Regions from separate parts of the Shewanella sp. 10N.286.45.A1 genome, predicted to be linked through region 1. Evidence: predicted binding sites of a transcription regulator. Region 1 holds the regulator's gene; each other region holds the start of a gene.
The links. Region 1 encodes sigma-54, which starts transcription at its own class of promoters, with help from an activator protein. Its sites were predicted from a motif close to GTTGGCACGNNNNTNGNNT; they were not measured.
Positions count from the first base shown of each region.

Region 2: the regulator sigma-54 is predicted to act here: its motif matches at 4,606-4,624, upstream of flgB (flagellar basal body rod protein FlgB).
Region 3: the regulator sigma-54 is predicted to act here: its motif matches at 3,844-3,862, upstream of nirB (nitrite reductase large subunit NirB).
Region 4: the regulator sigma-54 is predicted to act here: its motif matches at 5,419-5,437, upstream of fliE (flagellar hook-basal body complex protein FliE).

Region 1 is NZ_JBFRMK010000044.1:6,576-14,569, forward strand. It holds gene AB4238_RS03915 (HPr family phosphocarrier protein) at 2-277, opposite strand; gene rapZ (RNase adapter RapZ) at 264-1,118, opposite strand; gene ptsN (PTS IIA-like nitrogen regulatory protein PtsN) at 1,322-1,765, opposite strand; gene hpf (ribosome hibernation promoting factor) at 1,768-2,055, opposite strand; gene AB4238_RS03935 (RNA polymerase factor sigma-54) at 2,086-3,597, opposite strand; gene lptB (LPS export ABC transporter ATP-binding protein) at 3,734-4,465, opposite strand; gene lptA (lipopolysaccharide transport periplasmic protein LptA) at 4,462-5,010, opposite strand; gene lptC (LPS export ABC transporter periplasmic protein LptC) at 5,075-5,632, opposite strand; gene kdsC (3-deoxy-manno-octulosonate-8-phosphatase KdsC) at 5,629-6,180, opposite strand; gene AB4238_RS03960 (KpsF/GutQ family sugar-phosphate isomerase) at 6,182-7,159, opposite strand; gene AB4238_RS03965 (calcium/sodium antiporter) at 7,206-7,994, opposite strand, start outside.
Region 2 is NZ_JBFRMK010000126.1:15,064-23,057, forward strand. It holds gene flgG (flagellar basal-body rod protein FlgG) at 1-543, opposite strand, end outside; gene flgF (flagellar basal-body rod protein FlgF) at 554-1,297, opposite strand; gene flgE (flagellar hook protein FlgE) at 1,491-2,852, opposite strand; gene flgD (flagellar hook assembly protein FlgD) at 2,928-3,731, opposite strand; gene flgC (flagellar basal body rod protein FlgC) at 3,756-4,172, opposite strand; gene flgB (flagellar basal body rod protein FlgB) at 4,175-4,573, opposite strand; gene AB4238_RS10595 (protein-glutamate O-methyltransferase CheR) at 4,749-5,582, opposite strand; gene AB4238_RS10600 (chemotaxis protein CheV) at 5,724-6,644, opposite strand; gene flgA (flagellar basal body P-ring formation chaperone FlgA) at 6,927-7,640, shown strand; gene flgM (flagellar biosynthesis anti-sigma factor FlgM) at 7,717-7,994, shown strand, end outside.
Region 3 is NZ_JBFRMK010000143.1:15,423-23,416, forward strand. It holds gene AB4238_RS11765 (NarK family nitrate/nitrite MFS transporter) at 1-728, opposite strand, end outside; gene nirD (nitrite reductase small subunit NirD) at 745-1,071, opposite strand; gene nirB (nitrite reductase large subunit NirB) at 1,068-3,698, opposite strand; gene AB4238_RS11780 (ANTAR domain-containing response regulator) at 3,989-4,561, opposite strand; gene AB4238_RS11785 (glycosyl transferase) at 4,552-5,733, opposite strand; gene cobA (uroporphyrinogen-III C-methyltransferase) at 5,726-6,640, opposite strand; gene AB4238_RS11795 (molybdopterin-dependent oxidoreductase) at 6,640-7,994, opposite strand, start outside.
Region 4 is NZ_JBFRMK010000275.1:527-8,271, forward strand. It holds gene fliI (flagellar protein export ATPase FliI) at 1-1,320, opposite strand, end outside; gene fliH (flagellar assembly protein FliH) at 1,289-2,251, opposite strand; gene fliG (flagellar motor switch protein FliG) at 2,251-3,306, opposite strand; gene fliF (flagellar basal-body MS-ring/collar protein FliF) at 3,296-4,993, opposite strand; gene fliE (flagellar hook-basal body complex protein FliE) at 5,035-5,367, opposite strand; gene AB4238_RS18445 (sigma-54-dependent transcriptional regulator) at 5,654-7,009, opposite strand; gene AB4238_RS18450 (PAS domain-containing sensor histidine kinase) at 7,013-7,745, opposite strand, start outside.

The sequences.
Region 1 (7,994 bases):
GCTAGCTGTCTTCGTCAAATTTGGCATTGATTAAATGGCATATAGCCTCTAATGCTAGCTCTGCATCTGCTCCTGTTGCAACTAACTTTATGGATTTACCCATTCCAGTCTCTAACATTAGTAAGCCTAGTACACTTACAGCTGATGCTTGTTTTTCGCCTTGGATTATTGTTATTTCAGCATCAAATTCAGAGGCTAACACCACCAGTTTAGTAGCAGCTCTAGCATGAAGGCCAAGCTTATTACATATGGTTACTTGCCGTTCAATTGTTGGCATTTTTTAACTCGCGGTGGCTAGTGGTCACTTTATGTCGTCCATCTTTAAAGTGCTCGGCAAGCCTTTCCGTTACATACACAGAGCGATGCTGGCCTCCGGTACAGCCAATCGCAATAGTCAGGTAACTGCGATTATTACGTTCTAGATCGGGTAGCCATGTACGGAGTAGATTCTCTATCTGCCAGATAAATTTATTCACTAACGGGCGTTGATTGAGAAAGTCTTGTACTGGTTTATCAAGCCCTGTCATTGGTCTTAGCTCGGGTTCCCAATGCGGATTAGGCAGGAATCTGACGTCGAACATAAAGTCGGCTTCTGTTGGCATACCATGTTTAAACCCAAACGACTCAAACTTGATCATCAGCTCTTTATCAACATTACCCAATAAAATCTCACGAACTTGATCGTTAAGATCGTAGATGTTGAGGCTTGAAGTATCGATATAGTGGTCGACTATTTTGGCCAATGGTTCTAGCTGTCGGCCTTCAAGTTGAATGGCTTCTTTCAATGATATATTGGAATGAGACAGTGGATGAAGTCGGCGGGTTTCGTTGTAGCGTTTAAGCAATACTTCATCGCTTGAGTTTAGGAAGAAGCTGAGTAACTCGACACCTTCAGGTAGATTGGTTAGGTGCTTTTCTAGCTCTGTCTCTTTCTCTGGCATATTGCGAATATCGACACTAATAGCGACGAACTCTGAATTACCCGTTAGCTGCTCTAGCAGTGTTCCCATCATCGGCAACGGAAGATTATCGACACAATAATAGCCGAGATCTTCTAGCATTCTTAAAAGAACGGATTTTCCAGAACCAGAACGACCAGAGACTAAAACGAGTTTCATCTTTTGACTACCTGATAGAAGTTAGAATGAGTGTTTTATATATGTTTACAAGATGTACTATGGTATAGATTAACTTTTTTGTTGGTGAAAGCAAGAGCTTAGGCAAGAAGGAGATAATAAATAATATTGCTGTCATATATACTCAGGTCTTTAAATAACCTAGTTGTATAACATAAGGTTATTTAAAGACCTGACTAAATTAGCTATTGAGTGATCAAATCGTACAGCTCTGATTCACTGGTGCTTTTTCTCAACTGCTTAACGATAGCTTTATCGTTAAGCTTTTCAGCCATTGAAGACAAAGTGGCTAAGTGTTGCTCACATTGCTCTGCAGGAACCAAAAGTGCAAACAATATATCGACCGGCTGCTTATCTATCGAGTCAAAAGAGATCGGTGTTTCGCATTTGATTAATATGCCCAATGGATGGTCAATATTAGTCAATCGTCCATGCGGGATTGCGATACCGTTGCCTATACCTGTGCTACCCATTTTTTCGCGAGCTAAAAGGCTCTCGAATATCTCTTGTGAAGATAGAGTAGGGTACTGGACAGCGGCAATGTCGCTGATTAATTCCAGTACTTTTTTCTTACTGCCCGGAGTGGCACAGGTGGTGCACTCCGGCTGCAGGATGGTACATAGTTCCATCGTTAGTGTTTGGTCAGCTTCTCTTTGTGTTTAATAACCTGACGATCTAATTTATCGATCAGGGAGTCGATTGCGGCATACATGTCCGCATTTTCCGAAGTGGCAAAAACTTCCCCTTTTTTAAGGTGGATTCTTGCCTCGGCAATCTGCTGCATTTTTTCTACGTTCAAAATGACGTGGACATTATTGATCTGATCGAAATGACGTTCAAGCTTTGTAAACTTTTCTTCTACATAGCCACGCAGCGATGCAGTGATCTCGATGTGATGTCCAGTAAGGTTAATTTGCATAGAAAATTCCTCCAAGTGCCTAATTTTGAGTTATAAACTCTTACGTTGGTTTGAGGGCGGGATCAGCATTGCTTCACGGTATTTCGCGATAGTACGACGAGCAACTTTAATCCCTTGTTCTGCCAAAAGTTGCGCCATTTTGCTATCGCTTAATGGTTTCTTTTGGTTTTCAGCAGCGACTAACTTCTTAATAAACGCTCTAATAGCTGTAGATGAGCACTCTCCACCGTCGTCGGTTCCGACATGACTAGAGAAGAAATACTTTAATTCGAAAATACCTCTTGGGGTATGCATATACTTTTGAGTGGTAACCCTTGAGATGGTGGACTCATGCATCTCAACAGCTTCTGCAATATCGTTTAATACCATTGGCTTCATGGCTTCATCACCATATTCAAAGAAGCCTTGTTGGAATTTAACGATGCAGTTACTGACCTTTAATAAGGTTTCATTACGACTTTCTAAACTTTTGATAAACCACTTAGCTTCCTGCAAATGACCGCGGATAAACTGGCCATCGGCTTGGCTTTTAGTGCTGCGGGCCATTGATGCGTAATGTTGATTAACATTAATTTTAGGCATGTAATCTGGGTTTAGCTCAACCACCCAGCGGCCTTTCTTTTTGGCCACAGAGACATCGGGAATAACGTATTCATCTTTGCTGCGGGTGACTGCCAGCCCTGGTCTTGGGTTGAGAGTTTGGATCAAGCTAATGGCTTCACGTAGCTCATCTTCTTTAAGCTTAGTTTTACGCATTAACTGTCTAAAATCGCGCCCTGCAATCAAATCTAAATAGTCTTTGATGAGTAGGCGAGCATTATCAATATGTGGCGTAGTCGTCGCATATTGAGCCAGTTGGATTAAGAGACATTCGCTTAAGTCGCGAGCGGCTACACCTATAGGGTCGAAATGCTGTACGCGTTTGAGCACGGCTTCAACTTCATCAATTTCTATCTCTGGATCGCCCATCGCCTCAAGAATGTCTTCACAGTTTTGAGTGAGGTAACCACGTTCGTCAATAGCATCAATAATTGCGGTGGCGATAGCCAGGTCGTTATCAGAAAATGGTGTTAAGTTCTTTTGCCACTCAAGGTGCTCATACAAGCCTTCGCTGGTTTCTCCTTGGAATGGCATATCGTCATCACGCATCCCGCCGGAACTTGCATTTGATGAGACGGTATAAACTTCATCCCAGGTGGTATCCATCGGCAGTTCATCTGGCATTGAGTCTTGAGTTAATGCATCAGAGGTTTCTACTGCGGCGCTATCTTGCTGGGGATCGACTTCGGCGCTGGCGCTGTAATCGTTATCGCTATCTGATTCTGAGTAGTTATCGGATTCGCTGGTGGTGCGATCTTCGTTGCTGACAGGTTCGCCGTCAGATTGCTCTTCATCTAATTCTAGTAGGGGATTAGACTCTAATGCTTGCTGGATCTCTTGCTGCAGCTCTAAAGAGGACAGTTGCAGTAAGCGGATTGCCTGCTGTAACTGTGGAGTCATGGTTAGCTGCTGACCCATTTTGAGCTGAAGTGACGCTTTCATCTTACCGCTATTCCCTACACTGTAATTAAACGTTGAAGCTCGTTAATTTGGCGAAGAGAGCGTAAAGGCCCAACACTATGATTATATTAGTATACTTAACTAGTGTCGCGCTTTAAACGCTCATGTTGTTGATTAACTATAGCCTGAATTGTTCACCTAAGTACACTGCTCTAACCTGCTGGTTGTCTAAGATTTCGGCAGGCGTGCCTTCTGCAATGAGATTTCCGTGACTTACGATATATGCATGTTCACATACGTCTAATGTTTCACGAACGTTGTGGTCAGTAATAAGCACACCTAGGCCGCGACTTTTTAGCTGTTCAATGATTTTTTTAATGTCGATGACCGAAATAGGATCGACACCTGCAAAAGGTTCATCAAGCAAAATAAATTTTGGGTTGGCTGCTAGCGCTCGTGCAATTTCAACTCGGCGACGTTCACCACCAGATAGTGCCATACCTTGGCTATCTCGTATGTGAGTAATATGAAACTCTTCAAGTAAACTTTCTAGCTGCGCTTCACGCTGCTCATTATCAATATCGCTGCGAGTCTGCAGTACTGCCATGATGTTGTCACGGACCGAAAGTTTTCTAAAAATACTCGCTTCTTGGGGCAGGTAGCCAATACCTTTTCGAGCCCTAAGGTGCATCGGATCTAAGGTTAAGTCATCTTCATCAATAAAGATCTGCCCCTTGTCGCTCTGTACTAACCCCACAACCATATAGAAAGTTGTAGTTTTACCTGCTCCATTTGGACCTAATAGACCGACAATTTGCCCTGTTTTTACCGTTAAACTCACGTCTTGAACAACAGCTCGATTTTTATAACTCTTAGCTAAGTTGCGTGCGGTTAGCGTTTTTTGGATCATTGCTGCTCCTGCTTTTCTATCGGTTCCGCTGGGGTTTCAGGAGTCTCTTCTTGGTAGGCTTCAGGCTGAATGATAGTAATCACTCGGTCATTGCCTTGGCCGGTGCTTTCTGCAATAAGTTGCTGTAAACCAATATTGTACTTAATGCGGTTACCTGTGACCTGGCTACCCTCTTGCTCGAGTGTAGCATCACCTAGCAAGGTTAAGGTTCTGGTCGCGAGTTCGTAACGGATCTCTTTGGCGCTTGCCGTTGCGGGGCGACCATCTTCCATGACTTGGGTGTATGTTGCTGGCTTACCCGTAGCGACTAGGGTTTTCCCTGAGTTCGCTTCTTTAGAGAAAACCCGCAATTCATCAGCTTTCATTTTAATTGAGCCTTGAGTCACCTCTACAGGGCCAAAAAAGATAACCTGATTGTTTTTGATATCAGCTTCTTGGCTTGCAGCGGCAATTTTGACCTCTTGCTTAAGGTCATCGACAGCGGCATAGCTGCTAATGCTAAGCAGACACAATAGACCTGCAAGTATGGATTGATTGTATTTCATAACTTCCTTCTACTCGGCCATTAGTGTGACAGTACGAGTGAGTATATTGGTTTTTTTGAACAGCTTATTTAGCATCGTAGATCCCTTCGACTTCGCTGATCAGTTTTACACTTTGAGCATTAAGGTCAGCATAAAGACCTGTACCTTGAATAACAAACTCATTGCCGGTGACGTGAATAATTTCATCAGAGGTCATTATCATGGTATCCAAGTCTAGCTCTAAATAAGATGTCGATAATGTTTGAATCGGCTCTTCAGGGCTAATAGAGTCAATAATAACATTGTTTTGTAATGAGACCTTACCGGTTAAATTGTTATGGCTGCCTTTCGTTGCTCTTAAGCGCCATTGTGCTTGGCCATCATCGGGATAGATTAAATACACTGGCTCTGTGAAGTAAGTCATACTGGCATCTTCATAGTGTTCCATATGCTTGGCTGTGACCTTACTATTTACAAACCCTGCTTCATTGTACTCTGTGCTGCGTAGGTCATCGATGATGTAATTGGGCCGCTCGCTTGCATCGACGTCTAACGTTTGATCGCCTTTTTTTGACTGCACCTGCCAATAGAGGATCAGTGCTGTACCAAATAAGGCGATTATCGCTAGGGTGACGCGATTCATATGCTCATCCCATGAGCTGACTCAAACTTGTCTTGGCTAAGCAGCAGTAGATCTGTTAATTCGCGCAGTGCACCATGGCCGCCTTTAATGTGGGTCGTCATCAAAGCATGCTGCTTAACGTATGGGTGGCCATCAGCTACGCATACAGATAGGCCCACCTCCTTCATAACGGGAAGATCAACCATATCATCTCCGATATAGGCGACTTCATCAGGACGTACATCGTAAAGCGCTAGCAATTCTTGGTAAGGATCGAGCTTATTATCGACGCCTTGGTAGATGTGAGTGACGCCGAGGGCTGTCATTCTGTCTGTGACAATTTGTGATTTTCGGCCGGTAATAATAGCCACGTTGATACCACTAGATAGGACTGAACGCACACCGTAACCGTCGCGGGTATGGAAAGTCTTAAGTTCCTCTCCGGCATTGCTCATGTAAACCAAACCGTCTGAAAATACGCCATCGACATCACAGATCAGTAGTTTGATCTTGCTGGCTGCTTGCCAAACGTCATCACTGATTGGTCCGTAAAATCCTTGCTTAGACATATTAAATAACTCCTGCTTTAACCATATCGAGCATGTTCAATGCGCCGACGGGTTGTTGCTTTGAATTGATGACGATAAGACCGTTAATATTTTTCTCTTCCATGACTTTCAATGCTTCTGCCGCCAAAACATTATCGGTAATTGTGACACAGCCTTTACTCATCACATCAGCGATAGAGGTAGTGCGTAAGTTTACCTCAGCATCAATCACTCGACGCAGATCGCCATCGGTGAAAATCCCGACTAAGGTGTTTGCTTCATCAATAATGGCCGTCATTCCTAAGCCTTTTTTAGAGATCTCATAAAGCGCGTCGGTAATGCAAATATCATGTTTTACTAAAGGCAGTTCATTACCGCTGTGCATCACGTCGCTGACTTTTAATAATAGCTTACGACCTAAGCTTCCACCTGGATGAGAAAGGGCAAAATCATCTTTGGTAAAGCCACGTGCTTGCAGTAAAGCAACGGCTAATGCATCACCCATAACCAAAGTGGCTGTTGTACTTGAGGTTGGTGCTAACCCAAGAGGACATGCCTCTTCTGGTACTTCAATACAAAGATGCAGCTGTGCGAGTTTTGCCATATTTGAATCTGGCTTGCCGGTGACCGATATCATCGGCAGTCCCATACGCTTAATGACGGGCATTAAAGTTAGGATTTCGCTCGACTCACCGGAGTTTGAAATAGCAAGTACGATATCGTTTTCACTCAAAACACCTAAGTCACCATGGCTAGCTTCACCTGGATGGACGAAGAAGGCTGGGGTTCCCGTACTGGCTAATGTCGCTGATATTTTGTTACCGATATGGCCTGATTTACCCATGCCCATCACGATAACTTTACCCGTACATTGCAATATTAGTTGGCAAGCTTGGGCAAATTCACTCGAATCAACATACTGATGAAGGTTATCGAGGGCTTGCTTCTCGATATCAATCACTTTGGTGCCCCATTGGCGTAACTGCTGTTCATCTACCATTTCTTGGTCTCTCTTTAATTTACTGCTTTAGTTGCTGCACCCATATTTAAGATAGGAAAAGTAACGCTTGGTATGCAACAAATGTAATCAGTAGTACGACGCCGTGCCACGGTTTTAATTGCCGTGCGCGTCCGGTCAATAAGATCAGTATTGCAAGTGCACTGCTCGTTGCAAGTACCATGTAGAAATCTCGTGTACTTGCTGCGGCATCGACTGCGCCAGGTGCAATGATGCCAGGTAGTGCAAGTACCGCTAAAATATTAAATAAGTTAGAACCAACAATATTACCGATGGCTAAGTCATCTTCTTTCTTCAGAACGCCTGCTATACAGGCTGCAAGTTCAGGTAAGCTGGTGCCCACTGCAATAATGGTGAGTCCGATAACTAAGTCTGAAAGGTGATATGCCTTGGCAATCCCTACGGCACCTTGCACCATCCAATCTGCAGATAATGGTAATAGTACCATTCCAATGACTAGCCAGAAAATGGCTTTCTTTGTCGGAACATTAGCAGGGATCTCATTGTCTGCATCGATGGCCAGAGCATCGCGATTTTTATTGGTCAGCGCATGCCAAATAAGATAGCCCATTAGTGCAAAAAATAGCACCATCAAAGACACACCTTCAATGCGAGTAAGAAAACCATCGTGTAAAAAACAACCCACTATCGCCGTCGCGGCTAGCATTAAAGGGATTTCACGCCTTAGGGTTTGCGAGCTGACAGAAATCGCACCGAGTAGTGCGGTTATTCCTAGAATTAATGTGATATTCGCAATATTTGAGCCGAGAACATTGCCAATCGCAGTATCTGTCATCCCTTCCATTGAGGCTGTCGC
Region 2 (7,994 bases), on a different contig from region 1:
GTTAATAAAGTCTGACATCGCTAACTGTCCAACCACTTGGTTTTCAGCATTACCCGGTGTTTTAACTGACACCTCACCCTCTGCAGACACAGTAATACTGGTGGCATCATCTGGAATCGTGATGGCTGGTTGCACTACGTAGCCAGAACCTGGGGTCACAATTTGGCCGGTATCATCAAGGCTAAACTGACCAGTACGAGTATATGCAGCGGTGCCATCTGGCATTTGCACTTCAAAAAAGCCTGGACCTTCAACCATCAAATCAAGCGAATTGTCAGTGGTTAGCATGTTGCCTTGAGTAAAGACTTTTTGCGTTGCAACCACTTGAGTACCCGCGCCAATATTCAAACCGTTTGGCAGCTTGGTATTTGATGCACTCACCCCACCCGCTTGGTTAACGTTTTGATAGAGGAGATCTTCAAATACTGCACGGCTCTTTTTAAAGCCAACAGTGCTGGCGTTAGCCACATTATTTGAAATAACAGAAATATCAGTCTGCTGAGCGTCTAAACCAGTCTTACTTATCCATAAAGCGGGATGCATATTCTATCTCCTAGCTAATGCGCATTAATGAAGCAGATGCTTTATCTGTTTCTTCAGCTGTTTTCATCATTTTGACTTGCATCTCAAACTGACGTTGTATGTCAATCATCGATACCATCTCGTGTACAGCATTAACGTTACTGCCTTCAACGGCCCCACTCAGTAGACCAACGGAAAGGTCAGCTGGTGCGGGTTCACCCGACATTTGACGAAACAGTCCATCTTTGCCGCGCATTAAGTTTTCATTACCTGGGTTGACCAATTTAATACGGCCAACCTCTTCAATTACCTCAGCGGTTGCCCCTGTTGGACGAACAGAGATAATGCCATCTTGAGATATTTCAATTTTTTCGATTGGAAGCGGCAACACAATAGGTCCATTGTCACCCATTAATGGGGTACCTTTATCGTTACGCAATACGCCTGTAGTATCGAAACTCAAGCTACCTGAACGGGTATAAGCTTCGCCGCCATCATCGGCTTGCACTGCAATCCAACCATCGCCCTTTACGGCAATATCTAAATCTCGACCCGTGGTCTTTATCGGACCATTGGTAAAGTCAGCTGACGGGCTCTCTGTCATAGCAAATACACGTGTTGGCAATCCTTCACCGAAGGCTTGCATTGAACGCGCTTGTGCGAGATCAGCTTTAAATCCATCAGTATTTGCGTTTGCCAAATTGTTGGCGCTAATGGCCAACGAATTCATATTCTGCTTTGCGCCGCTCATAGCGACATAGAGTAACTTGTCCACGTAATGCTCCGTCAAACTTCCGTCTAACGTATTAATTAGCAAGCATCGTGCCAGAAATTGGATTTACAAATTAAGTATAGAAAGAAGGGTTTACGAATAGAGCAGTGAACGATGAGAAGAGAGAGGAAACACGTTGCCGCTGCGGCAACGTGTTTTACTCTACCGCCGCTAAAGCGGCTAGAGGTTTGATAAATTAACGGATCTGCAATACCGTTTGTTGCAACGTATTATTGACTTCCAGTGTACGAGAGTTAGCTTGGAAGTTACGTTGCGCCGAGATCAAATCAACAAGTTCAGTGGTTAAGTCCACGTTTGATTGTTCAAGTGCCGATGAACGAATACTACCAAAGGTACCACTGTTAGCTTCACCTGCTAATGCAGGACCCGAATCAAGGCTCGCTTTCCATGAGGTGTTACCTGCTTGTGATAACCCCTGCTCATTAGCAAAACGAACCAATGCTACGCGCGCTAATGGCACGGTAGAACCGTTACTGTAACTGGCGTTAATCAGGCCATCAGCGCCCACTTCAACGTTAGTTAATCGCCCGACGGTAGTACCATCTTGGGTCAATTCAGTGACTTCAAAAGGTGAGGCATATTGCGTCGGGTTATTAAAGTTCAAGGTCAAGGTTTGCGAACCATCAGCGCCAGGACCTAGAACATTGGCGCCGCCTACCCCTAGCTGCTCAGTTTGAATTGTCGCTGGGTTACTGCCAGTGTATGCACCCGTATCATTAAATGAAACTGCAGCACCTTTCCAACCACCAGCAGTTTCAGCATTTTTGGTGCCATCGACCAAACCATCACCGCTCGTATCAACATCATAGGTTCCGGCTGCAGGGTCAACATTAACTTTTTTACCGTCAACAGCGTAGAACGCAACCCAGTTACTCTCACCAGTATGCGCAGCATTAGGAGGGCGAACAAAGTAAGTCGTCATCACATGCGGCTCACCAAGCGAGTCGTACATGGTTACTGATGTTGAGTTATTGAATGTATCTGGGTCATCGGGATCGAAATTAGCTGGGTCAAAGGTTTTATCGCCCGCATTAAGGTTCATCTGCAAACCAATATTATCCGTTTTAACCGGACTACCTGCAGTATCAGGAATTTGTACTGGTTGAGTCGTTGTCAAACTGACAGAGGTTGAGTTGCCATCTTTATCAACCGGGAAGGTTTGTAGGAAATTACCTGCTGAGTCGACCATATAATTGTTCGAGTCAAACTTGAATGCGCCTGCACGGGTAAATGAGTGGTCTTGAGAACCGACTTCAGAAGAGGTCACAAAGAAGCCACCACCGTTAATCGCCATATCAAGCGAGTTATTGGTAAACTGTAAACTACCTTGATGGAACTGCTGCGCCACTTGGCTGGTTGCCACACCACCACCAACGGTTGTTTTACTATTGGCGAAAATAGAGCTGGCGTAAACATCGGCAAATTCAGCACGAGATTCTTTAAAGCCAGTAGTGTTTACGTTAGCGATATTGTTTGCCGTTGTATTTAGATCTTTTTGCGCAGACGATATACCGCTCAAAGCAATGTTAAATGACATAGTTCACCTCAATCCTTGTTCAATTCGTTTTAGCAGAGGCTAAACTCGCCGCTACTATTAATATCTGTCAGACGTTTACGATTCTGATACCGCTAATACATCACTAATCTTAATGCCACCCACACCACGTAAGTTCAAAATGGCACCCGTTGCAGCAGTACCTAATGATACGCTGGTCACATGTGCGTAGGTTGAAACGGGGAGCTCTTCACTTTTACCGTCAACGTTACCCGTTACTTTAAGGGTATAGCTGCCTTCTGCCACCGGTTCACCATTTTTCCCCATACCATCCCAGGTGATATCGACGTTACCGCCGGCACTACCATCAACGGTAAAGGTTGAAATAAGTTGGCCAGTTTCATCTTCGACGCGAACCGTTAGGTCCTTAATCGTCTCTGGAGTACTAACAATGGCTTTAATGTTGGGTTCATCAGCAGACACATAGCCTGTGTCTGATGGGATAAGCACTTTTTGACCTACAAGTCCCGACGCCTGCAGCGCTTGGCTCGAGGTAGTTAATGCATTGAGGTTAACAATCTCTTCGTTAAGTTTACTGATCCCGTCAACGGTTGAGAATGATGCCATTTGCTGGATCATTTGGTCATTATCGACCGGTTTAAACGGATCTTGCATCGACAACTGTTGACTCAATAACGAGAAGAAATCTTCTTGAGATAGCTCCTGACTATTAGGCTCAGGTATTGAGTTTTCTGCCGGCAAACGAAGGCTATCTAAAAACGGGTTACCGGTTGTAGATGTCTGCTCTGTCGACGCGCTACTTTGGGTCGTCGCTTGCGATGCTTGCGGCGTAACAGCTCCTGCCTGTTGTGGCTGAGCCGTTGCCGATTGCGTGTTATTGAGCGGATTAATCAGGCTCAAAATTTACCTCCAGCTTTCACTGAGTTACTTGCCAATTCTAAGAGTTTGCTGAAGCATCGATTTCGCTGCATCAGTAACCTGTACATTCATTTGATATGAGCGAGAGGCTGAGATCATGTTAGCCATCTCCTCCATCACGTTGACATTGGGCTTATAGATAAAGCCGTCAGTGTCTGCCATTGGATGACCGGGAGAAAACTCTTTATTTAAAGGTAAGTCACTTTCAACAATACCTTTAACTGCCACAGACTGTGATGCACTTTGATGCTGTTGTGCTTTGCTCATTTCGGCTTCAAAAATAGGATGACGAGCGCGGTAAGTTTCGCCAGCACTGCTCGATACGGCATCGGCATTAGCAATATTACTGGCTGTGGTATTTAGCCTGACTGATTGCGCAGACATACCTGAACCTGCGACGTTAAATATATTAAATAAACTCATAATTAATCGCCTCTAATTGCTTTTTTCATGCCAGAGAACTTACCGTCAAGAAAACCGAGGGACATCTGATACTCAAGTGCATTTTGCATGAATGCTGATTGCTCTTGTTGGATATCAACGGTATTGCCATCACCCGTATCGGGTTGATTAGGTACACGGTAAGCGACGTTTTGCTGAGTTAACGCTGCCATATCAAAATGTTTACCATCGCTCTTAGCCATTGCTAAGCCCGATTGACGTGACTGCGCAGAATTCATCGCTTTGGCAAAATCCACATCACGTGCTTTATAGTTTGGTGTGTCGGCATTGGCAATATTTGAAGATAGGACCTCTGCACGTTGGGAGCGTACGCCCAAAGTGTATTGATGAACTCCTAATGCTTTATCAAAACTAATCGCCATAAAATTGCCTCCTCAGCTCAGTGTCTGAAATAAAGCAATTGGTGTGCCAAAATAGTTAAAACAAGTAAAAATAGAGGTATATCTACGATACAGCGATGTCAAAAGGAAGGTTTTACAAGATAAGGGGGTGTCAAAATTGCGTTAAACGCCGTTGAAACACCCTAAATACGATAACTTAACTGCGCTTTTGGTAATAGATCCCTGGATTACAGCGGATCATGTCAAACTCTTCAGATAACCCAGCAATAGACTCCGAGGCGCCTAGAAATAGAATGCCATTTGGGTTCAATGCGGCAGCAAATTGCCGCAGTATTTTCCGCTTTGCCTCTGGCGAAAAGTAGATCAGCACATTGCGGCAAAAAATGATGTCAAACTTGCCCAGTAAGGTATAACTTTCAAGCAAGTTGTGCGCTCTAAAGTTAACCAACTGCTTTACATTATTCTTAATCGCCATGTTGCCTGAAGGCAAAGTATCAAAGAACTGACGTTTCCTTTCCTCTGACAAGCCTCGCCCTAACGCTAAGTTATCATATTCCGCTTTTTTACAGCGTTCTAACATGGATGGAGACAGATCTGTCGCAAGAATGCTTGCACCGCTAGGCAATTTGCCAGGGCGACGTTGCTGATGCTCTAGAATGGTCATACTTAACGAGTACGGCTCCTGCCCCGAAGAACATGCCGCCGACCAAATTTTAATAGGCCGACCCAGTCGACTGTAGTTTGGCAGTAAAGTATTTGCTAATAACTCAAAGGGGTAACGGTCGCGAAACCATAAGGTTTCATTGGTGGTCATCGCATCAATCACTTCAGTACGAAGTTGACGCTCAGTCGGTTTCATCGAATGCTTTACCACATCCGACAAAGAGGGCAAATTATATTTGCCCATTAGTGGTGCCAATCGGCTACGCACTAAATATTGCTTGTTCTCTCCAAGCACAATACCGCTATGCTGCTCTAGAAATAGCCTGAATTGATGGTACTCGTTTTCAGCAAGTGATTTATTCGGCACTCTAGTATCCTAAATATCTATAAAACAAAGCCGCGCAGTAGCTGCAGCTTAACAACAATCGCAGGTTTATACATTAGCCCCCAAGGAAACACAAGCAGGAGTTGGCTCCCTTGGGGCTACGAAACGTTGTAATAGTGCGGATTATAAGCTTAAGTGCTTGTTTACAGCCGCTGCTAGTTCATCTGGATTAAATTTCGCGATAAAATCATTGGCGCCTACTTTCTGAACCATCGCTTGGTTGAACACGCCACTAAGCGAAGTATGCAGCACGACTTTGATGTTTCTCAATTTAGGGTCATCACGTATTTCAGCCGTCAATGTGTAACCATCCATCTCTGGCATCTCAATATCTGAAATGATCAACGGGATCTCTGTTGAAACATCATCTAACTCTGCCGCTATTTCACGTAACTTATCTAATGCCTCTTTACCATCTTTAGCGGTGTCGATTTGCAAGTCTAACGAGCTTAACGCACGAATGATCTGCTTACGGGCAACCGATGAGTCATCTATCACCATGATGTGATGGTGCAGATCTCTATCAATGGTCAGCTTATCATCAAGCTCTTTACTGATATTGGTATTAACGGGTGAGATTTCGTCCAAGATCTTCTCAACATCTAAGATCTCTACTAATTCATTTTCTATCTCGGTGACTGCTGTGAGGTAAGAACCGCGGCCAGCGCCTTGAGGTGGCGGCATAATAGCTTCCCAGTTCATATTGATAATACGCTCAACAGAACTCACCAGGAAGCCTTGTACACTGCGGTTGTACTCAGAGATGATAATGAAACAGTTTTCGATGTTCTCAATTGGGCGACCACCTGTGGCAGCGCTTAAATCGATCACTGAAATTGTCATACCACGTACATGAGCAATACCACGTACGTTTGAATTGAGCCTAGGTAAACTGGTTAATGGAGGGCATTGCAGCACCTCTTTTACCTTAAATACGTTAATGCCGAATCGTTGACGTCCATTAAGTTTAAATAACAACAACTCTAGTCGGTTCTGCCCAACCAATTGCGTTCGCTTATTTACTGATTCAAGAATGTTCGACATGAAAATTTGCCTTGTACTTATTTTTATCGATTAAATCTAAAAGATTCAATTTAGTTGAGTGACCACTTATTACGTTGATTTAGCGCATCGATGCTGCCGATACTGATCAATATAATTAACACCTACATTTAGGCATGCTACTTGCTTAGCTTGTATTATCTGATTTTAGCGTTGCGATTTTAGTCAACTTTATGACACCCGACGATTTAATGAGTTCGCTACAGAAATTCTAAAATAACACGACTTAGGTGCATTCTAGCGAATCAAGCTGGTGTATTCATTATGAAAATAATTTTTTGGCTCTTTTTAACCGTATTATTTGTACCCATCGCCGCTATTGCAAATACAGATCAACTTGCTAGCGTACCATCTATATCGACCATTTCACGATTAGCTATAGCCGCAGTTGAAGAAAAAATCGAAGCCCCTGATAAAGCTAAGATAAATATCACTCCTCAGAGCCTCGATAGTCGTGTCAGCTTACCGAGCTGCTACTTGCCGATTAAAGCTGAAATTGCCAGTGACCGAGCTATCAGGCGTAACAACACGATAAAGATCAGTTGCGACAGCCCAGATTTAAGTTACCCGTGGCAAATATTTTTATCGGTGAGAGTTGATATTCTTTACCCGGTGGTGGTGGCTAAATCTACCTTAGGTCCAGGCGACCTGCTATCAAGCAGTGATGTAGAGATCGACTATGTAGAGCAAACCACACTTCGTGGTCAACAATTTGACCAAGTCGATCAAGTGGTAGGTGCACGATTGAAGCGTCGTGTCGCGCCCCAGCAACCTATTTTCAATAATCACCTTTGCATTGTTTGTAAGGGAGATACTGTTTCCATATTCGCCCGCTCAGAAAACTTTGAGATTAAGACTGTTGGCGAAGCCCTACACGATGGAAATCTGGGCGACAAAATCCGTATCAAAAACACTCATTCGCAAAAAACATTGAATGCTAAAGTCACTGCTGTTGGCCAAGTTGAAGTAAGAATGTAAAATAATACTCAAGTTAACCGTTATCACGCCGATAGCATGTGTAAGAAAGTCTCTTTATTCAATGTTGGATACCAAAATGGCTATGGATATTAAACAAGTAAATAGCGCTGCAACATCGCGTATAAACAGCAGCAATGCGGGTAAAGGCTCTGCAGCACAAAGTGCGCCAGCAGCCCCTGCACAAACTGCTGTAACACAAAAAGCCGACTCTGTGTCAATTACGCCACAGGCTCAACAATTGCAAAACGTACAGACAAAGATGGCTGATATGCCTGATATAGACCAAAAGAAAGTTGACGAAATTAAAGCTGCTATCGCTGAGGGTCGTTACAAAATCGATCCAGATAAACTTGC
Region 3 (7,994 bases), on a different contig from region 1:
CCCAGCAATGCGAGTGTGGCGTACATAGGTAATTTCATCACCAGTAAAAGTACAAAATCGCCTTTACTGGTCACTTCAAGTGCACCTGTCTTTTTGGGCTTAAAGTAGGTCGACCCCTTTGGGGTATCTGTCACATTAAAATAGTAAATAAATGCAAAAGCTAAACTCAGCAATCCCGTTAATGCGATGGCATAGCGCCATCCATCAGCGCCACCAAATGCAAGAGCAACTGCAGGTAGAGTAAAGGCAGCAGCAGCCGAACCGAAGTTACCCCAGCCACCATATATCCCTTCAGCGGTGCCTAACTCTTTTGCAGGAAACCATTCACTCACAATGCGAATGCCAACTACAAATCCAGCACCAATAAATCCAAGTAAGAAGCGCGCTAGCGCCAACTGTTCAAACGTTGTCCCTAGTGCAAACATAAAACAGGGAATGGAGCAAATGCCTAGCAATAACGAGTACACCAACCGAGGCCCATACTTATCCGTTACCATGCCTATCAATACTCGCGCAGGGATAGTTAGGGCTACATTGAGAATAAGCAATGTTTTTAACTGCGACTGGCTTAAACCAATACTGTCTGCAATAACGCTCAGTAGTGGCGCAGCATTAAACCAAACCATAAAAGTGATAAAGAATGCCATCCAGCTCAGGTGCATGACCTTCATTTTTCCTGAAAAAGAAAAAAGATTAAACCCTGTCTGTACTGTCTTTTTATTATTCATACCTTCCCCCTCATCCTTAAGCGAGTAATCGCGCTAATACTTTGCCAGACTCACGTTTAACCTCATAAACATCTACACTCAGCACCTCATTTTCTAAGCAATGCCCTGTCGTTAAGCTGTAGTGCTGTTTATGCAGTGGTGACGCAACAAATAGCTCATTGTCAAATTCACAAAGTAGCCCCCGTGAAAGCACACTTACGCCCGTTGCAGGATCGATGTTATCAATGGCATAAATGCCTGCATCTCCAAGGTGAAAAATCGCCACCGCTTTACCAGCAACCCATGCAGCAACGCCTCTTTTGGCCGGTAAAGCTTGTTCATCACAAATAGTTACCCAATTCATACCAATACCTCCTCTTCATCCAACTGCGTAATTGCGATATCGCCTAGTGTCGATAGCTTGTGATTAACAGCACTAAATGTTTCGACTTCAGAGCTGATAGGAAATTTTTGTGAGCGTTGATATTGATACTGTTTTGTATCAATTAGAGGTGCCTCTTTAGGGTTGATAAATTCTCTGAAACGTTGCAAAAACACATCATCTTGCAAACTGGTTTTCCATTCGCATTGATAATTGACAACGACTTTATGCATCTGGCTTTCTAACTCATCAGCTAAGCCTAAAGAGTCTTCAACCACGACAGATTGCAAATATTCAAGCCCACCAGCTAAAGACTCAAGCCACACTGATGTGCGCTGAAGTCGCGCAGCTGTTTTGCTGTAGAACATCAGTATTCGGTCAATATAACTAACAAGTTGTTCGGTTGAGAGATCGGTTGCAAACAGATCGCCATGTCTAGGTCTCATCCCACCATTACCGCCAACAAATAGATTCCAGCCCTTCTCTGTTGCAATAACGCCAATATCTTTACTCTGCGCTTCAGCACATTCTCGAGTACAGCCTGAAACGGCAAACTTTATCTTGTGAGGTGACCGAAGGCCTTTGTATCGGTTTTCTAATGCAATCGCCAAGCCTACAGAATCTTGCACGCCGTAACGGCACCAAGTATTACCCACACAAGATTTAACCGTACGCAGCGACTTACCATAGGCATGCCCAGTTTCAAATCCCTCAGCGATTAGTTCAGACCAGATCGCAGGCAAATCAGATAACGCAGCACCAAACATATCGATACGCTGGCCACCTGTAATTTTGGTGTATAGATCATATCTTTTGGCTATCTGGCCCATGGCGATCAGTTTATCTGGGGTGATCTCGCCACCAGCAACTCTCGGCACCACCGAATAGCTGCCGTCCTTTTGCAGGTTACCTAAATAAGCATCATTACTATCTTGCAGGGCTACATGCTTTTCATTGAGCACATACTCATTTTCCAAGGTAGCAAAAATAGAAGCGGCAACAGGTTTACAAATATCACAGCCTAGCGCTAATTCAGAAGAGCCCTCTTTGGCATGAAGCTGATAAAGTTGCTCGAAGTTACTTATGTTTTCTACTTGGCATAGGTGAAACAGTGCTTGGCGATCATGCTCAAAGTGACAGCAGATCCCTGAATCTGTTTCTAGTCCTTGTGCCTGCATAGTTTCATCAATGATCTGCTGTACAACAGCGGCGCAACCTCCACAACCTGATGCCGCTTTAGTGCAACTTTTTATCTCAGCTAGCTGGTGATTTCCCGCAACAACTTGTGTAACGATGTCCGCTTTTGTAACTTGGTGACATGAACAAACAATGGCGCTGTCTTTTAGCGCTAATGGCGCAGAATCATCAGCCATTAGCAATGTGACGGCCGGCTCTTCTAACGCTTCTCCCGACAAGTATTGGCTAAGCAGATGGCTGTATTCGTCAACATTGCCTACCAGAACAGCCCCTCGCAGGTACTCGCCAGTTTCATCAAGCCAAAGCTTTTTATAAACCCCAGCTTGAACATCACTGAGCTCAACATATTGCGCATTATCAAAACCACGGCTTGCCCCAATAGATGCCACATCAACCCCAAGCAGTTTTAACTTAGTGCTCATGTCTGCACCGGTGAACTTTAACGCCTCTGTAGCCGGCGAGACTAATGAATTATCAAGTAGCTGCTCGGCTATCTGAGACACTGCTACTTTGGCCATTTGATAGCCAGGAGCGACTAAGCCAAAGATCTGTTGTTGCCAAAGGGCACACTCTCCAATGGCGTATACATCCTTGGCGGATGTAAGGCAGCAGTCATCTATAACAATACCGCCGCGTTCACCAATACTTATGCCACTCTCTCTAGCTAATGCATCTTGAGGACGGATCCCTGCGGAAAATACAATCAAATCCGTTTCTAAGCAACTGCCATCACTGAAATTAAGTCGATGCTGCGCCCGCTCACCATCAACAATCTCTTGTGTTGCTTTGCTCAAATGCACACCAAGCCCTAACGCTTCAATTTTCTGCCTTAATAGTTCACCACCTTTGTCGTTCAACTGCACTGACATCAATTGCGGTGCAAACTCAACCACGTGAGTATCGAGCCCTAATGCACTCAGCGCATTAGCGGCTTCCAGTCCCAGTAACCCACCACCAATAACGACACCTGACTTGGCCGTCGTTGCAGCTTGCTCAATAGCTTCCAGATCATCAATAGTGCGATAAACTAAACAATCACGACGGTCATTACCCTTTATCGGCGGTACAAAAGGAAAAGACCCTGTTGCCAAAACAAGCGTGTCATAAAAGACTGTCTCACCATTCACTGTCAGTTGTTTATTATGTTGGTCAATATTGCTGACCTGCTGCCCTAGATGTAAAACAACACCTTGCGCCGCATAATCAGCCTGCGTTGCTAACATAAGACTATCGGCGCTACTCGATTCGAAATACTTCGATAGTTGCACCCTATCGTATGCAGGCAAACACTCTGCACCAAAAACCGTAACGTCATAATGTCGATTAAGCTGTTGCTCACATAATTGTTCCACAAAATGGTGACCAACCATGCCATTGCCCACTATAACTAACTTGGGTTTATCTACTCTCATGCTTTGCCCCTTTTGTGTCTTATACTATTTATTTCAAACAAAAAGGCGCCAATCTCCCTAATGGAGATGGCGCCTTTGCCAAAAATTCAAATTGTTAATTGCTATTAATAACGAATAAAAACCGCTGCTTAGTTACTCATAAAAGTAGCGAAGATTGTGCCAGTATTCACCTCCACTCAAAATACATTCAAAGCGTTGATTTAAATACCTTTTAAACCAGGATAACGCTAAAGGCTACTTTCCTCAAAGCTCCCTGCCATATCTTTTGCACCAATATGGTTAGCAACTGATTATTTATGTGCAAAACGACCCTGCGCCATTTTTCCAAGACCTGCTGCACAATCAGGCAAACGAACACCTCCATCCATAGACACTTTCTGAATAACTTTATGGGCCTCTTGCTCGGACAAGCCCGATTGCTGTAAATCACGCTTAGCCAGTTGAATACGTTTTTCGTCCTCGATCCGGCATTCAAGTTCCGCAACTTTACTGTGCAAACGGTTAGCCGTTTTAAAACGGACGAGTGCCAACTCCATTAATTTTACAAGACGGGAATAATCAAATGGCTGCGGTACATAGGTAACCCGCCCACAATGCAGCAACGTAGATAATTGCCACGGTTCGATACTTGTGGCTGTGATAATTAACGGTGCAGGTGCGAATGCCATCAATCGTTCAACAAACTGCAAATGCGAGGCTCTGATAGTGTCAACGACCATAAGCACGGTATCCGTGGCATTGTTAAGTTCGAAACGCTCAAACTGTGATATTGACGTGAAGCTAACTAAATCAAAATCATGACGCTTGGCAGCGTCAATCAACCCGCGATTGTCTGTATCCTCAATCAAACTCACTAAGCGCATGCCTTGCCTCCTGAGCTAATAAGGTCTGCCCCTGGTTTACAATGAGCTTGTGTTTTTAGATCTGTAACACCATTTATTGAATCGTTCTGGTGTCGCTGCTGCCAAAATGTCTTAGCCATGCTTTTAGCCACATCAACTTGAATACTGGAATCGAGCAGCATAAGAACAGCCATCACATTCGTCATCACGGTAGCCTCTGCTCTGTGGGCTTCCGCTGAATCTAGAGCACCATCGCTATGATGGTTAACAGATAAGGAAAGTTCATGCCAAAGCAAGGATAGCCATTGAGCAGACAGCTCTATCGCATTTGCTTTGCGACCAATCAAGCCGTCAAGCTGGGTAGGCAAAGCGATTTGACGCTGGCCACTTAGACTAAAAATATTAATTGTTGTTGAGGTTCTTGAGTTTAATTCACACTCGCCTTGATACCCCTTAAATATAGCGACATTAGATTGATGCAGATTAGGCTCATTTTTGGCCATTAAGCGCGCCACATTAAAGTGAATATCATCTAAGCCCGCGTGAAAATAGCATCTAAGACTAAGTCTGGCATTTGCCGGATTAATACAGCGGATAGCGCTTTGAAACAGGCTTCTTAGACCAAGCTCTTGATGAATGACGCTAAATGAGTGAACCAGTGCCGACAACTTGTCGGCACTTACATAGCAGATCCCAGCAGACTTTAACGCAACATTAGCTTCCGCCGCAGTTGAAACAGTACTAATTCCTAATTCATCGACGAATTTTGCAATATGTTGCCGATGAGGTAACGCCTTGTCATCCCCATGCAATAAAATACGATACCCTTGCTGTGCCAGTAACTTGGCACTAAGCAATAGGTAGGGTAATTGATCACGCTTGGCGCCATAACAAGGCCAGTCAATATCGACATCAAGCTGCTGCCAGTTACTCTCTATCGTTGTTTTTAACGCAATAGCAGCGCCAGCAACCTCTTCAGCACTCTCCCCCTTAACTCGCATCAACATTAGTGCCACACTTAGCTGAGTCACGTTGCCAAAATTATCGTAAAAACCGCGAATGAGTTGATAGCTTTCAAGAAAATTTAACGAACGAGAGCCCTTCTTTCCGCGAGCAAGGATTCTGATTAGCTGTTTATACTCATGAGATTCAGTAATATTCACTAATCTAGCTTTGGTGGCGTAACTATCCATATGCACGCTCAAGCGGTAAGTTGTTAACCATTTGACCAAGGTCAAGCGAGCTCATACAGTTAGCAAGCTCCTTGCCTATAGCGACCACCTCACCAACAATCAGCAGTGTTGGACCATCAACCGTTATCGCACCAGCTACATCAACCATATCCTTAATCGTGGTAGTGATTACCTGCTGATCCGTGCGGCCGCCATTAGAGATAAAAGCCACCGACAGCGATAACTTAGCACCGGCTTTTAATAAACCGTGCGCGATATCTGCAGCTCTCTCTTTTCCCATATAAAACACAAGTGTACTTTTTGATGCCAGCAAACCGCCCCATTCAACAGCAGAGTCATCACAATTATGTCCAGTCACAAAAGTCACTGAACGAGACACTTTTCTGTGTGTCAACGGGATCCCAGCGCTTGCAGCGCAACCCAAAGCGGCTGTGACCCCTGCTATAAACTCACTTTTTATACCATGTTGAGCAAGATACATAGCCTCTTCAGCACCGCGGCCAAATACGTTTGGGTCACCGCCTTTAAGACGAATAACCACCTTACCTTGTTGGTTCAATTGGAGTAACTTGAGGTTTATCTGCTCCTGAGTCGCACTCGGTTCCTCAAAGCGTTTTCCCATATAATGTAATTCACAATCATCAGCCGCTAACTGTAAAATATCTCTACTCACTAAATTGTCATAGACGATTGCCTGGGCACCGATTATTGCTCGTACCGCCTTAATAGTCAGTAGATCAATATCACCACAGCCCGCGCCGACTATCGCAATCCTATTTTCATCGAAACCAGCTGTATTTTGCATGGAAATTGTTTCGTTTAGCGTTAATAACAGCTCTTGGCTTAAGTGTTGTTGCGGTAGATTATTTTCCAATTGCACTGGTTTATTTGTGGAATTTAGCATCATTAAGCAACCTCCCTGTTTGGTCTCTGCTTCTGTGCTATGACACAGTCTGCAATCTCTTTTACTTGATTTAAGCAACTACCACATACCGCACTGCAGTGTAGTTTTTGCTGTACTTTTTCAATTAATGATGGAGCATTGTCGGCACCACCCGAGATATCTATTAGCATCTGCGATTCAATATCAGATTGGGTCACCCCCGTGCAGGCACACACTATTTGACTACTACCAGCACGCAGTATTTGATGTAATTTTTTAATTGAACCAGCATTAAATATTTGATTTATCAGTAACTGAATAGCATTGTTATCAACACATAATTGCTCTACACCTGTGATAACTAACGTTTTAAGACGCCCTTTATTGACGATGCATGTCACTCGCTTGTTTTGATGCTTCCACTGTATAACATGACCGTTCACACTGGCTGCTGATGACAAGCAAAGTGTCGTATTAAGCTCTGAGAGTGACAGACTAAAATCTTCATCTGCAGCGATGTGACGGCAAAACCCACCTTGAAGCTGCTGCTTTACATCCCAGCAAAGCAATTCGGGATCAACGACAGATTGTCCCCACTCCGTTCCCTGTTCCACCACTTTTAATGGCTTAATTTGTACCCATTGATTCTTAAACCCGGGTTGCTTTGAATGGGGATCTACCGCTGCTGAAGTAACATTATTAACGCCACCACTCTTACTGAACTGTGATGACCAATGCATAGACAAAAAAGCACTATCAGTTTGTATTGATTGCTCGATAACAACTCTAGCAATCAAAGGAGTGGCTAGGTTGTCAGTGGCTAACGCAGCGAATTCGCCTTCAATAAGCCCATTCTTAATCGATGTTGACACATTTAGCTTTAGTTCTGGCTGATAGTCTGCAGCAGCCAACTTGGCAATATGACCAGTCTTGGTCATTGTGTGCCACTGATCCCGAGTGCGGCCACTGTTTAGTCGAACTTTATTGGAGCCTGAACTAACATCATCAGAAATGGGTGATGTTATTGCTGATGTAAATGGGGTTTCGACAAATTGCGCCTTACCCGTTGCGGTTGCAAATACTCCATCATTAAAGAGCCGTTTGTTTTTTTGCCCCAAAGCGTCAATATCATCAATCGGCCATTGAGTCGGCACAAGGTGTTGGTATTGATCCGGTGTCAGATTTGCAAGTCCTGCAATTGAGAACTGTTTCTGTGGAAAATGTTGCTTTACACGTGCGCTTAGCTGAGCATATTCCTTGAAAATTTCGCCGCTGTTTTTAAAGTTAAACTCAGCGTTAAACCCAAGCGCTTTGGCTACTTCACACAGTGCCCACCAATCGGCCTTTGAATCACCTTGAGGTAACACAAAACGGCGCT
Region 4 (7,745 bases), on a different contig from region 1:
CAACTGACTCAACATAAGCGTACTACTGTCAAAGGTAATAGCATCTTTCATCGTTTGACGTAAAAAGGCATTCATAGCGGGCTGCAGGCGAATTGCATTATCAATTCGAGGATCGCTACCCTGGGTATAAGCGCCAATAGAGATCAAATCTTTATTCTGCTGATAAAGCGAATAAACTTGCTTTACTCGGCGCATCGCCTCTAAGTGCTCTGTGGTTATCACCATAGGCGCGACACGACTAATCGACGCTTCGATATCTATCGCTGGGTAGTGACCGGAATCGGCCAACGAACGAGAAAGGACAATATGGCCGTCAAGGATTGCTCGTGATGCATCGGCAATAGGATCTTGTAGATCGTCGCCCTCTGTCAGCACCGTGTAAAAAGCAGTAATCGAGCCCTGTTTACCACCACCATTGCCGGCTCTTTCCACCAGTTTAGGCAGTTTGGCAAAAACTGAAGGCGGATAGCCTTTAGTGGCAGGTGGTTCACCGACCGCCAACGCTATTTCGCGCTGCGCCTGAGCGTAACGGGTTAAACTATCCATCAGTAGCAGTACGCTGTATCCCATGTCGCGAAAATACTCTGCGATCCGTGTTGATGTTTCACAGGCACGTAAGCGCATTAATGGCGAGGTATCTGCCGGCGCGGCAACAACAACTGAGCGTGCACGGCCTTCAGGCCCTAAAATCTCTTCGATGAACTCTTTGACTTCGCGGCCACGCTCACCCACTAACCCCACCACAATGATGTCGGCGGTTGTGCCTCGGGTCATCATGCCTAACAGCACACTTTTACCCACACCAGAACCAGCAAATAGCCCCATTCGCTGACCTTTACCTACTGTCAGCATTGAGTTAATGGCACGCACACCCACATCAAGTGGTTCGCTAATTGCGCGTCTTGCTAACGGGTTTATTGCGGGAGCGTGAGTCGGTGCTTTTTGATCGGTTTGCAGGTTGCCTAAGCCATCAATCGGCAAGCCACTACCATCAAGTACTCGGCCTAGTAATGCCAGTCCGACACTTAAGCCTGACTGTTGCCCAAGTGGAGTGACTTTTGCACCAGGCAGCACGCCGCTAAGTTCTTCAATTGGCATCAAGTACAACAGCTCGTCGTCGAAACCAATCACCTCCGCCACAAGCTCACCAGACATGGTTTCTATCGAGCAAAGACTGCCTACTGAAGCGCGGCAACCGGTAGCTTCTAGCGTTAAACCCACCACACGAACTAGCTGTCCGCTGGCTTCGGCCACAAAAGGGGTCACCTTGCTGTGGTGCTGCGCAAGCTTACTGCGCAGTCGGTGTTGGCGTGTTGGCATGTTCACCTTCGGCGACTGGGACGGGTTCTTGAGTTTGCTGTTCTTGTTGTGTCTCCATTGCTGGAGCGGAATTAGACTCTGCACTCTCAACAGCAACTTGCTTACTCGCTCTGTGATTAAGTAGCGCTTCCTCTTGCTGCTCTTTTTGCTGCAGTAGATCTTGCTGAGTTTTTTCTAACTCAAAAAAGACATGTTGAATACGAGTATCGACCGTCATATCGATATGACTGCGCCCGCTACTAATAATACAGTCACCAGCGGATAAGCTTGGATCGGCTTCGATATCCCAGCGGTTTTTTTCTAATTGCGCTGCACTATAGAGCCCGCTAATCAATGCTTCGTCATCTGGCGTCACTCTGATATTCACTTGTTGCTGTTTAATCGGCAGCGAGTCAACACCTTGGCGCAGCGCACTTAATATATGTTCAGGGTGTGTTCTAAGCTCGTGGCCAATAACGGCCTTTGCAAGACTCATAGAGGTAGATAGTAACTCTTTCTCAATTTCGGTATCGAGTATGCTCAACGGTTGCTCGAATTGCTCAAGTAATGCCTCAAAGCGTTGTAACATCTCCGCAGCAGCTTGGAGACCAGCTTCATGCCCCTGCTCTTTTCCTTGTTCAAAACCTTCGCTATGACCCTGTTCTAACCCAGCCAAACGACCTTTTTCAAGCCCTTCAGCATGACCGGCCTCTTGCCCTTGAACAAAGCCTTCTCGTTCAGCATCGGCGCGGATATCTTCAATCTCGGTCAATGTCGGCGGTAAAATAGCTTCAGCTTCGCCATCATCCTCAATGTCGATACTTGAGCCATGTCGACCAAACATATTCAATGATGAAGTATCTACTGCTTGGCTAATATCGGGCAGATCCCAGTGACCAAACTCATCGGTGGTATTAACCGTCGCCCCTTTAGGCTCTTTTGAGTCAGCCATTATAAGAACTCTTCACCACTGCCACCGCCAAGCATCAGCTCACCGCTTTCGCTTAGACGACGTGCAATCGATAAGATCTCTTTTTGTGCCACTTCAACTTCACTGATCCTAATCGGCCCCATCGCTTCTAAATCATCTCGCAGCAATTCGGCCGCGCGTTTAGACATGTTACCAAGGAGCTTCTCTTTGAGTTGATCATCAGTGCCTTTTAGTGCCTTCATCAGTACATCTTGCTGCACCTCTCTAAGCAGCACTTGAATGCCCATGTCGTCGACATCACTTAAGTTCTCAAACACGAACATAAGATCTTGGATCTGTTGCGCCATCTCTTCATCAGACTCACGCATGGTTTCCATAAGATGGCTTTCAACGCCCGTATCGAGATAGTTCATGATATTTGCAGCCGCTTTTAGGCCACCCATCTTCGCTGCTTGCGCGCCGCCTTGACCAGCAAACTGTTTCTCCATGATATCGTTAAGCTCTTGAAGTGCTGCGGGTTGCACCTCTTCAAGGTTAGCGATTCGCATCATGAGATCTAAGCGTGTATTTTCAGGGAATTGCGCAAATATTTCTGCGGCTTGATCCGGCTCTAAATATGATAAAACAATGGTTTGGATCTGCGGATGTTCGTTTTGAATGATAGTTGCAACTTGGCGTGCATCCATCCACTTTAGGGAGTCGAGGCCTTTAGCTCCACTGCCCATAATGATCTGTTCAATCAAGTTGCCCGCTTTGTCTTCACCTAGTGCAGCAGTCAATGCCTTACGAACGAATTCTTCACTGTTGAAACCGATAGAAGAGTATTTTTGAATATCGTCCAAAAACAGCTTATGCACTCCGATGACCTTTTCTTGGCCGAAGTCCTGCATTGCCGCCATCGCCATGCCGACCTTCTGCACCTGTTTGGGCTCTAGGTGTTTCAATATAGAAGCCGCATCACTTTCGCTCAGGCTCAGCAACAATATGGCTGTTTTTTCAATACCATTTAAATCTTCTGGCTTAAACCCTGGTGCAGGTGCTACTGCTTGCCCCTCTACGGGAGTATTATTTGTCATCTTCAATTAACCAATTTTTCACGACTTGCGTCGATAGTTCAGGTTCATTCGCGACAATCGCGCGGATGGCTTTAATCATGTCATCGTCTTTATGCAAGTCGGGAATTAAAATCGAACCGTCATCGGCATAGCTGTATTCAGCTTCAGGGCGCTCTAACATGCCTAATGTATCAGCAGCATATTGATCTTCTATCTCAGCCAGTTCATCGCCCACCTTTGGCTCTTCTGGCAGCTTGGCGCTATCAGGGTAGACAATACGCTTTAGCATTGGACTGATAATAAACATCACTATCGCTAATGCAACTAAGGTACCTAAGCCTAATTTTACTGCACGCCAAAACCAAGGTTGTTCCCACATTTCTGGTGCTGGCGCATCTTCTATTAACTGATCCATAAACGGCACGGTAACAACTTCAATCATGTCACCGCGCTGGGTGTTAAAACCAACGGCACCTTCGAGTAAACGGCGAATGTTTGCCAGCTCTTGCTCAGTGCGAGGGACGCGCGAAACACTACCATCTTCAGCAGCAGGCGCATTTTTAAAATCGACAGCAACAGAGACGCTGACACGTCTTAATGTACCTATTTGCTGGCGAGTGTGACTGATAGTGGTATCAAGCTCAAAGTTTCGCGTGGCTTCTTTGTGGCTACTACCACTGCTAACAGACGTTGTTTCTGTACCCACCTCTTGTGGAATATCTGAATTCATCGGAGGCTGATTAGACAATGCCCCGGGGATCCCACCAGTGGTTCCGCCGTTAGAGTTATTCTCAACAACCATCTCACTGCGCAGTGCCGGTAAGTCGGGATTATAACGCTTAGCGGTTTGCTCTACGGCTGTAAAGTCCATGCTAACGTCTACTTGCGAGGTAAAGTTTTCTGGCCCTAGAATCGGCATCAAAATTGACTCGACCTTGTTACGATATTCAGACTCTTTTTGTTGAACAATTTCCAGTTCACGTCGCGCAATGGCTGACACGCCATCTTGGCTACCTGAATTTAATAGGCGACCATTTGAATCGGTGACGGTGACTTTATTTGGCTCTAGGTTGTGAACCGCTGACGCAACGATATCGACTATCGAATCGACCTCTTCTTGACCAAGACCACCACGGCGAGTGTTAACAACAACGGTTGCGCTTGGCTTAGAGCGATTGCGAGCAAAAACGTTCTCTTTTGGCAAGGCTAAGATAACTTTGGCGCGGCTAACACTTTTAAGCTCTTCAATAGCACGAGCAAGGTTCTGTTCCTGGCTGTGTTTAAGGCGAGCTTGCTCCATACGCTGGCTAACACCAAAACCACTGTCTTTACTTAAATAGTCATCATTGGCAGCAGCTTGATCTAAACCAGCACGGCTTAGCATCATTTTTACATCTTGATATTTATCTTCAGGGACTTTTACCACATCACCTTGGATCTGGTATTTAATTTTATTTTTATCGAGTTCATCGAGTACTTGAACCATCTCTTGCGTACTCATTTGTCCTAAAGGACGGTATTCAGGCTCTTGTGCCCAAATCATCACAAAAACAGCTAATGCTAAACAGATAGCCAAGGCTAATATCATGGTCACTTGGCGTAACATGTCGATATTGCCAATCGATCCCATCACACCTGGCTTATGTTCTTCTTGAACGCCACCAGACTGCCCTGCAGCAGCGACATTTGAACCTGTTCCTACGACCATTTCTGTACTCACAATTGCTACCTGCTGTTAGTAGTTAAGGCCTAAACAGGCATACTCATAATGTCTTTATAAGCTTCTACGAGCTTATTTCTTACTTGCACGGTTGCTTCAAAAGCAACGCTCGATTTTTCACGCGCGATAACCGTATCAGATAATGTCACTGTGGTATCGCCCATATCAAGGCGAGTGGCCAAATTAGATGCATTTGACTGAAGTTCGCTCACATTTCCAACAGCTTGAGAGAGAAGTTGACCAAAATCAGCGCCTGAAGTGTTGTTCACTTGGCGGGCAACACTTGTTTGAGTGCCTTGAGTACCGATTTGACCGTTAAGTGACTGCATCTCTTGCAGTAAAGAATTAGCGCCGATTTGCATAACTATCTCCCAATGTCGTTTTCTTGACGAAAATCTTAATTGAACTAGATAAAGCAGAAATCGTGCCAGTTTATAGAAAGGTATTAATAAGGTTTGAAGTAGTGGATTTAGCTTCAGGCCATAACGGCAAAGCAAAGCGACGGTATAAATGCCGACCTACGTTTACAGCAGCGACTCATTATGGAGAAAGCAACAGCAAAAACCTGACTCTTCTACTGTTACTGCTCTTTGCTAGTAAGGCTGAGAACACTCAAATAGCAGACTGCGTATTAGTCCTTGTTAGCGCTTAAGCCGGTATTTCAATCCCAGAGTCACGCATTTTAGCCATTTTATAGCGCAAAGTACGCGCGCTGATCCCCAGTTTTTCAGCAACCTCTTTACGACTGCCGTTGCACTGGCTCAGAGTCTCCAAAATGATCACATGTTCTTGCGCTTTAAGTTCATTCCCTAAGCCGTCAAGCTCATTGCTCTTAGTCTCCTCTTCTACCGAGTTAACCTCCGCAGTTAATGAGATATCGCAAGAATCGATAATAATGTCAGCAATGGTGATTTCAGTCCCGACACTCAATATAAGTGCTCGCTGCACCACATTATCAAGTTCTCGAACGTTACCAGGCCAGCGGTGTGTCAATAGTCGCCGGGAAGCACATTCTGCCAACTCAGGGACTTCAGTTCTGTTCATCGCCGTTGCATGGCGACTAATTAAGTGTCTTGCCAAAGGTAAAATATCAGCTGGACGCTGATTCAGCGCAGGCCATGTCAGCGGGAAAACATTAATTCGATAGTAAAGGTCTTCTCTGAATTCGCCAGCCTCAGCCATCGCTTTTAGATCTCGGTTAGAGGTTGCTAGTACCCGCACATTCAATTTAATGGTTTTGCGTCCGCCTAAACGCTCAACTTCACGCTCTTGAAGCACGCGCAGTAACTTAGCTTGCAGACCCACTTCCATCTCAGAAATTTCATCCAGCAGTAACGTACCGCCTTGTGCCTGCTCAAACTTTCCGGGGCAAGCTTGATATGCGCCGGTAAACGCCCCTTTCTCGTAGCCAAACAAAGTCGCTTCCAGCATATTTTCTGGAATTGCCGCACAGTTAATAGCTACAAATGGCTCTGTCGCACGCTGACTGTGTTGATGTATATAGCGAGCTAATACCTCTTTACCACTACCACTTGGGCCCATGATCATCACCGACGCATCAGATACAGCAACTCGCTGCGCTAAAGATAACAGTGCTAGACTCTTTTCATCAGCAACAACAGGACTGCCTTCTATCGATTTTGCAGGTAGATAGCGCGATACTTGATTAAGCAGTACTTCTGGTGAGAATGGTTTAGCTAAATAATCTACCGCACCCAGTTTCATTGCATTGACTGCGTTATCTATGGTCGCGTAAGCCGTCATCAATAGCATCGGTACTTTGGGATGGTACTGTTGCAGGTAATTGAGTAGCCCAAGGCCGCCAATCCCCTCCATTTGCACATCGCTTATCACCATGTCAAAGCGGTCATTTTTAAGCGCTAAAATACCCGCTTCAGCCGACTCGACATCAACGCAATCATATTGTGCCAACATTAAGGTATCTAATAATGCCTCTCTTAATGAAGCATCATCTTCAACTAACAGTAATCTTCCTTCAGACATGCTCTACGCTCCAACCACTGTATCAGTGATAACTTGTGGTTTCGCCAGTGGGAATTTAAGCGCAGCGGTGCAGCCTTTACCAACATGGCAGCTAAACTGCATCATGCCGCCATGGTTATTAACCACTGACTGCACAACCGCTAATCCGAGCCCTGTTCCCTGCGCTTTAGTGGTAAAGAAAGGTTCAAGCACTTGTTGCTGCATGTCGCTATCTAATCCCTTGCCGTTATCAATCACATCAACATGCAACGCGGTTTCGCTGTCGTAGGTCTTTATAGTAATTGTAGTTGCGCCCGCCTCGATACTGTTAACGACCAAGTTGTTGATGGCCGAACTTAAAGCTGAATCATTGGCACGTATAGGCTGAGTGGCATGGTTAATAAATTCAAGCTGGCAGCCTTTTTGAGCTGCGATTGGCAGACAGTTATTCAACACACTGTCGATAACCTCTTCAATACTGACGATGACATCTAACTCTTGCTGACGGCCTTTTGCCATCAACAGCATGTCATTAACTTGGTGTTCGAGCTCATTAAGCCTATCAACTAACTTGCCTTGAAAACGTTGTCTGGCACTATCTGAAATCTTCGGGCTTGCAAGGTTTGATGCATACAATAATGCGGCGCTCAAAGGCGTCCGGACTTGGTGAGCAAGTGTTGCCACCATTTTTCCTAATGCTGATAACCGCTGCAGATGAGACAAGTTTTTTTGCAGTAAACGAGTCTCTGTCAGATCG